DNA from 4 places in the Janthinobacterium sp. BCJ23 genome. Region 1 is predicted to be linked to each of the others. Evidence: predicted binding sites of a transcription regulator. Region 1 holds the regulator's gene; each other region holds the start of a gene.
The links. The regulator sigma-54, encoded in region 1, starts transcription at its own class of promoters, with help from an activator protein. The targets are predictions, from matches to a motif close to TGGCANGNAANCTGCTTT.

Region 1 (3,787 bases):
AGAACAGCCAGGACATCAAGGCCAGCAAGCATCTGGATGAGCCCGATTATTTCATCACCAATTTCAGCCTGGTGCGCATGGATTTGACGGGTAAGCCCAGCTATATCGTGTCGGGCACCAAGCTCACGCATTATCCGGCCGACGATTCGTCCGATATCGACCAGCCCTTCGTGCGCAAGCTCACGCCCGGCATGCCGCCGTTGAACATGAATGCGGAACTGGCGCATATCGACCAGGACAATACCCGGCTGCAACTGCACCGCAAGGTCGTGATCGACCGCGCGGCCAGTCCGAAGGCGCAGAACCTGACGGTCAGGACGGAAGCGCTGACGGTGTTTCCGGACGAGGAAAGAATGGAAACGGACGTGCCTGTCGATATCCTGACGGGGACTTCGCGCCTCAATGGCATCGGCATGAAAGCCAATAACGCCACCGGCGTGGTGGAAGTGCAGAATGCGCTGCGCATGGTCCTCCCGCCGAAACCGCGCCCGGCCGCGGCGGCAAAATGACAGAATGAAACAAGGAAACCATACTATGAAGAACATCTTGCTGTTGACCGTATTTTCGCTGGCCATCATGGGCGTGGCGCATGCCGAGAAAGCCGATTCCGAGAAGGAAGCCGTCATCACGGCACGCAGCGGCCACGTCGATGACGTCAAGCAGGTGCGTACCCTGACGGGCGACGTCGTGCTGGTCAAGGGCACCCTGACCATGAAGGCGGGCCGGGCATTGATCACGGAAGACCCGCAAGGCTACCAGTTCATCACCTTCTGGGCCGATCCCGGCAAGCTGGCCACGTTCCGCCAGAAGCGCGATGGCGCGGGCGACCTGTGGGTCGAAGGCGAAGCGGAGCGCGTGGAATACGACAACAAGACGGAAGTGGTGAAACTGTTTTCCAAGGCCAAGCTGACGCGCCTGGAAGGCACGAAAGTGACGGACGTGGCCAATGGCGCCTTCATCTCGTATGACAGCCGCAAGGAAGTATTCAAGATGGAAAATTCCGACAGCGGCACCAGCACTTCCGATGGCGGCAGCGTGCGCATGGTGATCCAGCCGAAGACCAAGGCGCCGGAAGCGGAGAAAGCGCCGGCAACGCCTGCGCCAGGAAAGAAATAATGGACAATACTCGTTGCGGCAGCACCCTGATCGTTCGCGGTCTGCAAAAAACCTATGGCAAGCGGCAAGTCGTGCATGATGTCTCGCTGCAAGTCGAATGCGGCGAAGTGGTGGGTTTGCTGGGCCCGAACGGCGCCGGCAAGACCACCTCGTTCTACATGATCGTCGGCCTGGTGCCGTCGGACGGCGGCAGCATCGACATCAGCGGCGTGGACATTTCCAGCCTGCCGATCCACCGCCGCGCGCAGATGGGCTTGTCCTATCTGCCGCAGGAAGCGTCCGTCTTCCGCAAGCTGACGGTGGAAGACAATATCCGCGCCGTGCTGGAAATCCAGACCGTCGAAGGCCGTCCTTTGAAGAAGGCCGAGATCGAGGAGCGCCTGGATAAGCTGCTGGCCGATTTGCAGATTGAAAAGCTGCGCGAGAACCAGGCCCTGTCCCTGTCGGGCGGCGAGCGCCGCCGCGTGGAAATCGCCCGCGCGCTGGCCACGGATCCCCGTTTCGTGCTGCTCGACGAGCCGTTCGCCGGCGTCGATCCGATCGCCGTGATCGAGATCCAGCGCATCGTGCGCTTCTTGAAGGAGCGCAATATCGGCGTGCTGATCACCGATCATAATGTGCGCGAGACGCTGGGTATTTGCGACCGTGCCTACATCATCAACCAGGGCTCGGTACTGGCGTCGGGACGCCCCGACGACATCATCGCGAACGAGTCGGTACGCCGGGTCTATCTGGGCGAACACTTCCGCATGTAAGCCAATGAAACAATCATTGCAGCTGCGCACTTCGCAGCACCTGGCACTGACGCCGCAGTTGCAGCAATCGATACGCCTGTTGCAATTGTCCACCTTGGAATTGCACCAGGAACTCGAGCAACTGCTGACGGACAATCCCCTGCTCGAGCGCCTCGACGATCCGCTCGACCGTTCGCTGCGCCTGCTGTCGGACGGGGCCTTGAGTTCCACGGCGGCGCCGGCCGAAGCGCCGCCCCAGCCGCCAGGCCAGGAGGCGCCCGCGGCGCCAGCCGAAGCGGAAACCTTTGACGGCGAGGCGGGCGAGGGTCCGGCCGTGGCGGATGGCGGCGACAGCGACTGGAGCGAGGCGAGCCGGGGCAAGGCGCCCGACGACGAAGATTCCCGCCCGCAACTCGAGGCCCATCACTGCACCCTGCGCGAACACCTGATGGAGCAGATGCGCGTGACGGTGCTCGAGTTGCGCGACCGTGCGCTGGTCGAGCTGATCATCGACGCGCTCGACGACAATGGCTACCTGGAAGAGTCGCTCGACGACATCCTGGCGCGCCTGCCGGAAGAGCTGGAAATCGACGCCGACGAGATGCGCACGGCCTTGTCGCTGCTGCAAAGTTTCGATCCGCCCGGCGTGGGCGCGCGCAATGCGTCCGAATGCCTGGCGCTGCAGATCAAGCGCTTGCCGCACATCGCCATGGTGACGCGGCGCATGGCCCTCGTCATCGTGGAAAAGCACCTGGCCTGGTTTGCCCAGCGCGATTTCAACAAGCTGAAAAAAGCCCTTGATTGCGACGATGAAGACTTGCGCGAAGCGCAGACGGTGATTCGCCAGTGCAATCCGCATCCGGGCGCCGTGTTCGCCTCGGACGTGTCCGATTATGTGGTGCCCGACGTCGTCGTCAAGCGCGCGCGCAATGGCTGGCAAGTGACCCTGAACAACGACGTCATGCCGCGCCTGCGCGTCAACGCCATGTACGCCAACCTGCTCAAGCAGGGCAAGGGCGAGGGCGCCATGGGCGCACAGTTGCAGGAAGCCAAGTGGCTGATCAAGAATATGCGCCAGCGTTTCGACACGATCCTGCGCGTGGCACAGGCAATAGTAGAAAGACAAAAGAACTTTTTCTCGCATGGGGCCGTTGCCATGCGCCCCCTTGTGCTCCGTGAAATAGCTGATACACTGGGTTTACACGAGAGTACTATCTCGCGGGTAACAACTCAAAAGTACATGCTGACCCCGCACGGCATGTTCGAGTTGAAATATTTCTTTGGTAGCCACGTCGCCACCGAAGCGGGGGGCGAAGCGTCATCGACGGCGATACGGGCATTGATCGTGCAACTGACAGGAGCAGAAGACCCTAAAAATCCTTTATCCGACAGTAAGATTGCGGACATGCTGGGGGAACAAGGCATGGTGATTGCGCGACGTACTGTTGCCAAATACCGGGAAGCGTTGAAAATTCCGCCAGTGAGCCTGCGTAAGTGTTTGTAAGTTTTTTTCGGTTCCTCTGCGGGCCGGATAGGATGGACCGCACGAACCCGATCATCTTTAGGAGTGTGTATGAATCTCACCATCAGCGGACATCATCTCGAAGTGACACCAGCCATCCGTGAATACGTACAAACGAAGCTGGAACGCGTGAAACGTCATTTCGATCAAGTTATCGATATCGCCGTGATTCTGACCGTGGATAACCTCAAAGAGAAAGAAAAACGTCAAAAGGCCGAAGTCAACCTGCGTTTAAGTGGCAAAACCGTCTACGTGGAAAGCCTGGCACAAGACCTGTATGCCGCGATCGATGCCCTGATCGACAAGCTCGATAGGCAAGTGATGAAATACAAAACCAAAGTGCAAGGGCACGGTAAAGAGGCGATCAAGCATCTGCCAGACAACTCCGAGGAAGACGCCGTCGTCGCCGTTTAAG
Region 2 (3,787 bases), on a different contig from region 1:
GTGTGGCTGAACTCGAGGCTGCCGCTGTCGTTCCCATTGCTGAGATAGTGGTCGTTCACCGACACTTTCATCTTGCTGTAGCGCACACCTGCGCTGAGCAGCCACGGTCCGCTTTGCCATTCCATCTGGAGATACGGATCGAGACTGGAGACGACGTCCTGCTCGTCGCGGCGCAGCTTGCCTTTCACGCCAAACGTGTTGCCGATGTAATTTTCATAGCCGGTGCGGTCATCGCTGGAGCGGCCATAGTCGATGCCGATGGTGGTGCTCAGCTTGCCGCCTGCCAACTGGTTCACATGTAGCCAGTTGGTATCGATGCCATAGAACTCACGCTGGAAGTCGACCACGCCACCCGAATGGCTGGCTGGCGCCTGGAAGCCTTTGGTAAAAGCCTGGTACTGGATCACGTCGCGGTTGCCGCCATACACCATCACATGCAGGCGGTCGTCGCCGAACGACTGTTCATAGGTGGCGCCGATTTGCTGGTGGTCGATGCTCTTGCGCGTGTTGTAGCGCTCGGCCAGGGTGCGCTTCGGGTTTTGCGTGTCGCTAGCATCGGTTTCGCCAGCGCGCGGGTCGCGGGCAAACGTGGCCCAAGTGGCGCCCAGCGGATCTTGCGTGTTGCCTTGGTGCAGGCTGTTGGCAACGATGGTCAGCTTGCTGTCCGCATTGGGCTTGACGGTGATCTTGCCGAACGCTTGTTCGCGCGTGGCTGCGCTGTGGTCGCGGAAACCGTCCGTGCGGAAGCGCGAGCCGTCGAGCACGTAGCCGATGCCGCCTGCCTGGCCTTGCGCCGTCAAGTCCACTTTGTTGGTGCCGTAGCTGCCGCCCACCACATTCAATTCGACGGAGGGAGGATTTTGTCCATCCTTGGAAAACAGCTGGATCACGCCGCCCGAATGGTTGCCGTAGATGGCAGAAAACGGTCCGCGCAGCACTTCGATGCGCTCGGCCGTATCGAGGTTGAAGGTGGCGGCCTGGCCTTGGCCGTCGGGCATGCTGGCAGGAATGCCATCGCTGATCAGTTTGACGCCGCGCACGCCAAAGGCCGAGCGTGCGCCGAAGCCGCGCGACGAGATCTGCAAGTCTTGCGCATAGTTCTGGCGGTTTTGCACGACCAGGCCCGGCACGGCGGCCAGCGCTTCTGACGCGTTGACGCGGATTTGGCCATCCTGGATGCGGGCGCTGTCGACGACGTCGATCGAGGCCGGCACTTCCTGGCTGGGATGGGCGATGCGGCTGCCGCTGACGACCACCGTATCCATCAGTTGCCCGTTGGCCGGGGCAGCTGCCTCGGCGGCAAAGACGTGAGGGGCGAGGGTAGCGCTGCCGGCGACAAACAGGCTGGCGATGGTGTTCAGGCGGAAACGGTGCTGCATGCGGATTCTCCAATGTGAATAAAAGCCTGCTTTGGCCGCGTGCGCGGCGCAGGTCTGCATAGTTGTATCAAGCAATATGCCTGCCATGTCTCCATTGGTGGGCTGAAATTATACGCGTGTCAATGGCACGGCGTTTGCATACAGCAATGTTCAGATGCGCCGATGCCGCGCGCTTTTCCTGTGTTTTGCCATCGAAAGGTGATTATGCCCAACTTCTTCTCGCGCTTGCGCCAGGTGTGCTGGCTGCTGCCAGCGCTTGCCTGCACCTCCCTCCAGGCCGCTCCATTTGCTTATGTTCCCAATGAAAAATCGGGCACCTTGAGTGTGATCGACACGGCGACCGATCAGGTCGTGCGCCAGATTGCAGCCGGCAAGCGTCCGCGCGGCATCGCCGCCGACCCCACCGGGCGGCAATTGTTTGTCACGGATGCGGCCAGCAGCGCCTTGCTGCTGATCGATAACGCTGGCGGCGCCCCCCTGCGCACGGTGGCGCTGGGCAAGTCGCCCGAAGGCGTCAGCGCTTCGCAAGACGGTCATTACGTGGCCGTGGCCGTCGAGGAAAACAATAGCGTGGCCTTGCTCGATGGGCAGACGGGCGTCTTGCTCGCCGATATCAAGGTGCATGGACGCAATCCGGAACATGCCGTTTTCAGCCCCGATGGGCGCTGGCTGCTGGTCAGCGCGGAAGAGGCTGAACAAGTCGATGTCATTGATGTGGTGCAACGCCGCCAGGTGGCGTCCATCGCCGTGGGATTGCGCCCGCGCGGCATCGGTTTCAGTCCGGACTCGGGCCGCGCCTACGTGGCGTGCGAACTGGTCAATGCCGTCTACGTCATCGACATGGCCGCGCGCAAGGCCATCGCCACCATTCCCGCTGGCAAGAATGCAAACGGCATCGTGGTCCATCCCAGCGGCAAGCAGGTGTATGTCTCGAACGGTATCGATGGCACGGTGATGGTGATCGACACGGCCAGCAACGAGGTCACGGCCACCATTCCCGTCGGCAAGCGCCCGTGGAACATGGCCATCACGCCCGATGGCGCCAAGCTGTACGTGGCCAATGGCCGTTCGAACAGCGTTTCCGTCATCGACACGGCCAGCGCGCGCAAGGTAGCCGATATTGCTGTAGGTGAATTGCCATGGGGCGTGGTGATTCGTTAATGGCACAGGAACAGGTGTTCCAGTCTGGTACACCTGTTCCATTGTGCAGCGGCTCAAGCCCGGGCATGCGCTGAAAAGCACACCGGTATTGACGCTAGGCCCTTGTAACAAGGGTAAAAGCGGCTAAGTTTGTAGTGGGATGCCGAGCTGGCACGGCATTTGCGGAAGACTCCGTGTACTCACCCCATCTGTACCAGGACGTTTGATTTTAATTACAGCAATTCCATTCTAATTAACCCGATAGAGGACGACATGAATCTCGCAGACATCAGCAAACTGGGCGTAGCCAATCCCTTCAAACAACGCTATGACAATTACATCGGCGGCAAATTCGTTGCCCCGGTAAAAGGTGAATACTTTCCTAACATCACACCGATCACGGGCTTGCCATTTTGCGAAATCGCCCGTTCCACGGCGGAAGATGTCGAGCTGGCCTTGGACGCCGCCCATGCCGCCAAGGATGCCTGGGGCAAGACGTCGCCTGCCGAGCGCGCCAATATCCTGAACCGCATCGCCGACCGCATCGAACAGAACCTGAGCCTGATCGCCACGGCGGAAACCATCGACAATGGCAAGCCGATCCGCGAAACGATGAACGCCGACATCCCGCTGGCCATCGACCATTTCCGTTATTTCGCCGGCTGCATCCGCGCGCAAGAAGGTTCCGTCGCGCAAATCGATGCGGAAACCTATGCCTACCACTACCACGAGCCGCTCGGCGTCGTGGGCCAGATCATTCCATGGAATTTCCCGATTCTGATGGCTGTGTGGAAACTGGCGCCAGCCCTGGCCGCCGGCAATTGCGTCGTGCTCAAACCGGCCGAGCAGACACCGGCCTCCATCATGGTGTTGATCGAGCTGATCGGCGACCTGCTGCCGCCGGGCGTGCTGAACATCATCAATGGTTTCGGCCTGGAAGCGGGCAAGCCGCTGGCCTCGAGCAAGCGCATCGCCAAGATCGCCTTCACGGGCGAAACAGGCACGGGCCGCTTGATCATGGGCTACGCCGCGCAAAACCTGATTCCCGTCACCCTGGAGCTGGGCGGCAAGTCGCCGAACATCTTCTTTGAAGACGTGATGGATGCCGACGATGACTATTTCGACAAATGCCTGGAAGGTTTTGCCATGTTCGCGCTGAACCAGGGCGAAGTATGCACCTGCCCATCGCGCGTGCTGATCCAGGAATCGATCTATGAGAAATTCATCGAACGCGCCCTGAAGCGCGTGGCGGCCATCAAGCAGGGCAA
Region 3 (3,787 bases), on a different contig from region 1:
CGCCGCGCCACGTGAACGCGCGCAACGGCCTGGCCGTGCTGCATGCGCAGCGCGGTGAACACGACGCGGCGATCGCCCATTGGCTGGCCTTGACGCAGGAGGCGGGCATGCCGCAGCCGCGGCAGGCCTATCTGTTCAGCAATCTCGGTCATGCCTATTATTTAAGCGGACGCGATGCGCAAGCGTTGACTGCGCTGGAACAGGCCTGCCTGCTCGACCCGCTCAATGCGCTGGCCTGGCGGCATCTGGCGCAAGTGCTCGAACGGCTGGGGCAGCATGAGCGCGCGGCCGTCATGCGGCGCCAGGCGGCCAGCTTGCAGGAACACGATGTGCGGCGCGACATGGCCTTGTTGCGCGGCGAGGCGCCGCCGAAGCTTGTGCCCGAGCCTGTGCCGGATGCGCCCGCCATGGCGCGCGTGGAGATTACGCAGAGCGATGGCATGGCCCGCCTGCGGCGCGTGCCGGCGGCGGAGCGCAGCCTGCCCGTTAGCGCGTCGTTGCCGGCGGCGTCGGTGCCTGTGGCCGGTGCGCCGCATCCGCGCCTGGAAATTGTGAATGGCAACGGCGTGCCCGGCCTGGCAGCCGCGCTGGCGCGCAGCCTGGCCGGTGCTCCCGTGCAGGTGGTGCGCTTGGCCAATGAAACCAGCTTCCAGGTGGCGCGCACGCGCGTCGAATACCGGCCCGCGCAGGAGCAGGCGGCGCGTCAGCTGGCCCGCCAGCTTGGCGCACAGGTACGTACCCAGGTGCAGATCCAGGCAGCCGACTGCCCCGCCAGCGAGCTGCGCCTGGTGCTGGGGCGTGACCTGAGCGATCCCGCCATGCTGCACCGCTATTATCTGCAGCAATTGCAACTGGCGCGCCGGGCGCTGGCGCGGCTCGGTTAACACATCTCTGCCGGCATAAAAAAGCGGCGCCTTTGCGGGCGCCGCGTGCTTTTCATGCTGCGGATTATTTCGGCTGCCGGCGGCGCGTAAAAGCCAGGGCTGCCAGTCCCGTGCCCAGCAGGAACAAAGTGCCTGGCTCCGGTACTTGCAAGGGTTCGATGACGACGATGTCCGTGCGCGTGGATTTGGAAAAGTTCAAGGTGTAGCTGCCGGCGGGCAGGGCGAAATTCGACGTCAGCGAAAACATCGCAAAGCCATTCGTGAAGGCGCGCCCGGTGGCCGGGTCGTTGGTGCCGGCCGTCATGTTCAGGCTGAAGGGATCGAGGCTGCCGACCGTATGGTTGCCATTGACGTCGCTGCCATTGTTGGCGTCGCCATCGGGCGCGAACTGGAAGATCACGCCATCGGCATTCGCGTTCGACAGGCAGCCCACGGGACTGGAAGTATTGCACGAGATATTGAAGATATCCATGATCGACACGCTCGACTTGTCACCCATCGTCGTCACGCTGGTGCGCAGGTCGCGCCGTCCCATGAAGTTGAAGGTGATGAAGCCAGCGCTCGACAGGGTCAGGTTGACGGAGCCGGTGAGCGTATCGCCTGCCGTGGCCGTGGCGGCGCCGACCGTGTCGCGCTGTGCTTCCGCAACGGCGCGCACGGTGGAGCCGGCGGCCGTGAGCATATTGCCAAAGGCATGCGCGTCGCCACGTGCGAACTCCAGGGTGGAACTGGGGCTGGGTGCGTAGTTATTTTGCGGCAAGCCGCTGCAGCCGCCGCCCGAACATACTTGCAGCACGTCGGCGTTGGCGGCCGGGCCCGTATTGACGGCGCGCGGATTGACGGCCACGCCGCCCTCGAAGAAGGCGCTGTCGCTGGCATTGCGGTTGGCGCCGGCCAGCGACAGCGCGCCAGCGCTGGTGGTGATGCGGAAAGAGTTCAATTCGTTGACGGCCAGGCCGTACGCGCCGGCCTGCGCCTGGCCGCTGGCCAGCAGACTTGCCGCCGCCAGTGCGCCCAGCCAACCCAGGGTCTTGCTTCGTGTGTGATCGACGTTCATCGCAGCCTCTTATCGTAGTCAGTCTCGGAAAATCCGGGGGAGAAAGAATCCAGAATGACCTGCCTGGATTCATCTCGTAGACAGTGATAAGCAGCTTGCGTGCCACACAAAAAAAGCATATTGAATCAAGGGCTTGCGCAAAGCGGACTGAGCCGGTGGAAGCAAAGTGTAAGAAAGGCCGACGCCGCTTTCAGGTGCCCCGGTGATAGCCGAGGTGGCCGCCGGAATTGCGCGCGCAGCCGCAACCGATGCGCGCCACCTCCTCGCCTTCCGTCAGTTTCCAGTTGGTAATCGTCGTGTGCTGCCAGTCGATGTCGCTTTTCTTGACAGGCTTTACCGTCAAGGTGCGGGTTTCCGCATTCGTGTACTCCATCAGCTCCTCGTCGTCGGCGATGTCGAAATGGCGGTGGATCAGGGAAATGCCGAAGCGGTCGAGCGCGCCATAACGTTGCAGCACGTCGCGCAGTTCGCGAAAGCAGGCGAGGTCGTCGGGCAGCAGCGGATTGACGGCGGAAATATCGGCGACGGGCTGCCATTGCATGGCGTGGATGTTCAGGCTGTGCATGATAGGCTCCTGTGCCCCGTGATGGTAGGACCAAGCTGCCAGAGGGGCACTGGCAACCTGTCGAAACGTCTATCGTGGCCGCAAAGCCGATGCGGCGTTTGCGCCAGATCAAAGGTGCGGCACATCGCCTCGCGCCGATAATTGCCCGGTAAAATAGGCCATGGCAAACAAAACCCCCACCTTCCCCGGCGCACGCACGGGCCGCGGCCAGGTCCTGGCCGTGCTGCTGTCGAACCGCGATCAGTCCGGCGCCGAACCGCTGCAAGGCCGCGTCTCGCTGGCCGCCATCGTGAAAGCGCTGAAACGCAAATACCATTGGCCCATCGAGACGCACAGCTTTCCCGCCAACACGCAGGACGGCCGCGCCAGCTGGGCGACCGTCTACAGCTTGCCGGAAAAGGTCATCGAGACCGCGCTGGACAGCGGCGGCCGGGAGTGGCTGGAGAGCCGGGGAGTACCTGGGCGGCGCTGAGCGCGCCGCCTGCCTTGCTCGGTCCCTTTATTCCAGCCGGAAGCCAACCTTGAGCGTGACCTGGAAATGCGCCACCTTGCCATCGACAATATGGCCGCGCGACTCCGTCACTTCATACCAGTCCATATGCTTGACCGTCAGCGCCGCCTTGGCAATGGCATCGCGTATCGCCTGATCGCTGCTTTCGGTAGACGTTCCCACCAGTTCGATCAGCTTGTAAGTGTGTGCGGACATGATATTCCCCCAGGTAGGCAAGCCAGACATCGGGAGCCTGCATTGCGCAAGCACATGCTCATCTTGCGCCTAAATGTGCTGATAGTCATTGCGCGGTGCAGCAATGCGAGCGTGAAGTGGGGAAAGGCCAAAGTCATGCTGACAGTATTGCTGTCAATGCAAGTGGTGGCTTGAGTTACTTGACGCAATGATGATCTCTCTGGCAGAAGTCGGTTTACAATCGAACGCAATGCTACTGGGAGAATGTTCAATGAAAATCAAGAGACTGCTTCAGTACATTTTATTTTTGGCAGGTTCACTAAGTTTGGCATGTGCTGACGCTCAAGTGGTGGTGCAAGCAAGTGCAGTTAAATTGCAGCCGTACATTGATAGGGATCAGTCCGGCTTTTTCTCATGCGGCGTACGCGCCATCATCACTGACTCCAGACCGGGATTTGTCGATGCTCATGACTTTACCTTGGCAATCCGTGCCGATATGGCAGGAGGACTAATTAAAGCCGGCAAGTCTAGTACTTCAAATAGTAGTCTCGTTAAGGGAAAACCTAATACGAATGCTGTCCTGCCTGCACCAATCA
Region 4 (3,787 bases), on a different contig from region 1:
AGGCGTTTCAGGCCGTTCACGCCCCACAGGCAGACGACACCGGCCAGCAAGCCGATGACCAGGCCGCCCATCGGGCCGACAAAGCCGGCCGCCGGGGTGATCGCCACCAGGCCGGCCACGGCACCCGATGCGCCACCGAGCATCGATGGCTTGCCTTTGCTGATCCACTCGCCAAATACCCACGACAGGGTAGCGGCGGCAGTGGCCAACAGCGTATTGACGAAGGCCAGCGCAGCCACGTCGCCCGCTTCCAGCGAGGAACCGGCATTGAAACCGAACCAGCCCACCCACAGCAGCGACGCACCGATCATGGTCATGGTCAGCGAGTGCGGCGCCATCGATTCGCGGCCGTAGCCTACGCGCTTGCCGATCATGATCGCGCCCACCAGGCCGGCGACGGCGGCATTGATGTGCACCACGGTGCCGCCGGCGAAGTCCAGCGCGCCTTTTTGCCAGATCCAGCCAGCCTTCAGGGCTTCGCTGGCCGAAGTGGCGGCGTTGGTGATCAGGTCAGGACCGGTCCAGAACCACACCATGTGGGCCGCTGGCAGGTAGGCGAACGTGAACCACAGCACGACGAAGGCCAGCACGGCGGAAAACTTGGCGCGCTCGGCAAAGGCACCGACGATCAATGCGCAGGTGATGGCGGCAAACGTGCCCTGGAAGGCGACAAAGACGAACTCGGGAATGACGACGCCCTTGCTGAAGGTGGCGGCGGCGGCAAACGTGCCCTTGGCCGGATCCCAGATACCGTTCAGGAACAGGCGGTCGAAGCCACCGAAGAAGGCGGTTTTTTCCGTGAAGGCGATCGAGTAGCCGTAGATACACCACAGCACGATGACCAGCGCGAACACCATGAACACTTGCATCAGCACCGACAGCATGTTCTTCGAGCGCACCAGGCCGCCGTAGAACAGGGCCAGGCCGGGGATGGTCATCAGGATCACCAGCAGGGTGCTGATCATCATGAAGCTGGTATCGCCCTTGTTGGCAACGGGCGCGGCGGCTGGCGCGGCAGCGGCCGGGGCAGGAGCGACGGCGGCCGGAGCTGCTGCGTCAGGCACCGGCGTGACGGCGGGAGCGGCGACGGCCGAAGTCGTGGCCGCCTCCGTCTTGGCGGGGGCATCGGCAAAGCTCGGCGCGGCGACGCCAAACGCACACAGACAGGCAAACCCAGCTAGCAATTTTGTTATATTTTTACGCATCAATATTCCCCTTAGAGCGCTTCGTTGCCGGTTTCACCGGTACGGATGCGGATGACTTGTTCCAGGTTGTAGACGAAAATCTTGCCATCGCCGATTTTACCGGTACGCGCGGCACCTTCGATCGCTTCGATGGCCTGGTCGACAATGGCGTCATCGACGGCCGCTTCGATTTTGGTTTTTGGCAAGAAGTCGACGACATACTCGGCTCCACGGTAGAGTTCCGTGTGACCTTTCTGGCGGCCGAAACCTTTGACTTCGGTAACGGTAATGCCTTGCACATTGATAGCCGACAAGGCTTCGCGTACTTCGTCCAGTTTGAACGGTTTAATGATTGCAGTAATCATTTTCATGGCAGTCTCGCTTAAAAGGTTTTGGATACGGTCAGCACGAGACCGGATTTCGCCAGATTCTTGCCATTCGGTGCCAGCGACGTGATGTTGGCTTTGACGTAGGCCAGGGCGACTGTTGCCATGCCAAAATCCTTGGTGACGCCTAGCTTGTAGTCGGTGTAGCTGAGGGAATCGTTGTGCTCGACTTTCTGGCGGCCCACATGCAGGTTCAGCAGATAGCCTTCGTGCACATCGATATTCGCGCCCACGTCGAGGTAGCCGCTGTTCTTGCTGTCGGCCACGCCGAACAGATTGGTGGTCGAGTGCGAGTACTTGATGTAGGCCGGGCCATAGCCGAGCTGGCCATACAGCTCGAAGGTGTTGGCATTGGTGCTCAGCCCATTCGAGGGATAGAAGTAGTACAGGCCGCCTACGTCATAGGTAAAATCCTTGCTGATCTCGCCCCGTTTGCCGCCGTAGATGTCCCATTCCAGATTGGTATCGCCGCCGCCGTCCTTGATCCATTTGATGCTCGACAGCCAGGTGCCGACGTACAAACCCGTCGGGTTGTGGGTATAGTCGGCGCCGCCGCTGATGGCCGGTTTCAAGCGGCTTTGCGAGATGCCGCGGTAACGGTAGTCGCTGGTCAGCGCCACGTTGTAGCTCACCACGTTATCAGGTACGGCTTCGGCTGCAGCAGGCGCCGCCACTGCATCCTGGGCCATGGCGCTACCGCACAAGGCGGCCATGGCCAGCGTCAACGCTGCAGCTAAAGTCATGTTCTTGGACAGATTCTTCATGGCGATTCCCTTTTATTGAACTTTTAAAGCGGTTGAGGTTTAAAATCTTGGCTGGAGATCACAAAGCGTTCATACCTTCTTTAGCAGAATACGTGCCAGCTCTCTTGCCACCTTGACAGGTGCGTTTCCGGCCATACATACCCTGCAAGCCTCTGGGCATGCGGGTACGGGCTGCTGAAGCATTGTGAATTTGCCCAGTTTCGCACCAGATTAACGCCGCTGTGCACCGCAATGGTGCGATGCACAGGCCGCACCATAAAAGGACTGACCATGGACATGAATACCTTCTTTAACGACTTGCAAGGCAAGATCCATCAAGCCATCGAAAACTCGCCTGCCAAGGATATCGAGAAAAACGTGAAATCGATGATGACCCAGGGCTTCGCCCGCCTCGACCTCGTCACGCGCGAGGAATTCGATATCCAGGCGCAAGTGCTGGCCAAGACCCGCGCCAAGCTGGACGCACTGGAACTGCGCCTGATCGAACTGGAAACGCGCCTGAACGACACCAAGGCGTAAGGTGCGGCCAGCAAGGCTCCGTTATTGACGGCCTTGCTGGCATAGCTCAAGCCTGACGGCGTTGCATGCGCTAGACTGATCCTGCCCGCGCCCGCGCCACAGGGGAGTCTGATGAGTCTGGCCGTCCTGAAAAGCCGCGCCCTGGCCGGCATGGAAGCGCCCGAGGTAAGTGTCGAAGTCCACCTTGCCAATGGCTTGCCTTCGTTTACGATTGTCGGCCTGCCGGATACGGAAGTGAAGGAATCGCGCGACCGCGTCCGTGCCGCGCTGCAAAACTGCGGCTTTGACATGCCGGCGCGGCGCATCACGGCCAATCTGGCGCCGGCGGACTTGCCCAAGGAATCGGGGCGCTTCGACCTGCCCATCGCGCTGGGCATCCTGGCCGCGTCCGGCCAGTTGCCGGGCGACCAATTACACCACTACGAATTCGCGGGCGAACTGTCGCTGTCGGGCCAGTTGCGCCCTATCCGCGGCGCGCTGGCAATGACCTTTGCCATGCAGCGCAGCCAGCCGGGCGCGCCACGCGCCTTCATCCTGCCGCAGGCGAACGCAGACGAAGCGGCGCTCGTCAGCGATGCCTGCATCTATCCTGCCCACAGCCTGCTCGAGGTCTGCGCGCATTTTGCCGCGCACGCCAGCCGGACCACCCTGCAACGCCATCAGCCCATGCTGGCCGTACCCGATTTTGCGTATCCGGACTTTGCCGACGTGCAAGGACAGCAGCAGGCGCGCCGCGCACTGGAAGTGGCGGCCGCGGGCGGCCATAACGTCCTGATGGTGGGGCCACCGGGCGCGGGCAAGACCATGCTGGCCAGCCGCTTCCCTGGCGTGCTGCCGCCCATGAGCGACGAAGAGGCGCTGGAATCGGCCGCCGTGCATTCGCTGGGCGGCCACTTCAAGGTGGAACACTGGAAACGGCGCCCCTACCGTGCTC

Region 2: the regulator sigma-54 is predicted to act here: its motif matches at 1,503-1,520, upstream of AC54AG_RS28070 (beta-propeller fold lactonase family protein).
Region 3: the regulator sigma-54 is predicted to act here: its motif matches at 2,029-2,046, upstream of AC54AG_RS17320 (EDSAP-1 family PEP-CTERM protein).
Region 4: the regulator sigma-54 is predicted to act here: its motif matches at 2,415-2,432, upstream of AC54AG_RS26460 (TorF family putative porin).

Annotation. Positions count from the first base shown of each region.
Region 1 covers NZ_JCAQAW010000008.1:94,713-98,499, forward strand. The annotation lists gene lptC (LPS export ABC transporter periplasmic protein LptC) at 1-509, shown strand, start outside; gene lptA (lipopolysaccharide transport periplasmic protein LptA) at 535-1,116, shown strand; gene lptB (LPS export ABC transporter ATP-binding protein) at 1,116-1,871, shown strand; gene AC54AG_RS22120 (RNA polymerase factor sigma-54) at 1,876-3,354, shown strand; gene hpf (ribosome hibernation-promoting factor, HPF/YfiA family) at 3,424-3,786, shown strand.
Region 2 covers NZ_JCAQAW010000015.1:2,449-6,235, forward strand. The annotation lists gene AC54AG_RS28065 (TonB-dependent receptor family protein) at 1-1,379, opposite strand, end outside; gene AC54AG_RS28070 (beta-propeller fold lactonase family protein) at 1,584-2,540, shown strand; gene adh (aldehyde dehydrogenase) at 2,793-3,787, shown strand, end outside.
Region 3 covers NZ_JCAQAW010000005.1:85,258-89,044, reverse strand. The annotation lists gene AC54AG_RS17325 (LytR C-terminal domain-containing protein) at 1-884, shown strand, start outside; gene AC54AG_RS17320 (EDSAP-1 family PEP-CTERM protein) at 949-1,941, opposite strand; gene AC54AG_RS17315 (hypothetical protein) at 2,132-2,506, opposite strand; gene AC54AG_RS17310 (hypothetical protein) at 2,667-2,978, shown strand; gene AC54AG_RS17305 (dodecin) at 3,006-3,212, opposite strand; gene AC54AG_RS17300 (hypothetical protein) at 3,463-3,787, shown strand, end outside.
Region 4 covers NZ_JCAQAW010000012.1:2,374-6,160, reverse strand. The annotation lists gene AC54AG_RS26470 (ammonium transporter) at 1-1,205, opposite strand, end outside; gene AC54AG_RS26465 (P-II family nitrogen regulator) at 1,217-1,555, opposite strand; gene AC54AG_RS26460 (TorF family putative porin) at 1,567-2,334, opposite strand; gene AC54AG_RS26455 (accessory factor UbiK family protein) at 2,605-2,853, shown strand; gene AC54AG_RS26450 (YifB family Mg chelatase-like AAA ATPase) at 2,965-3,787, shown strand, end outside.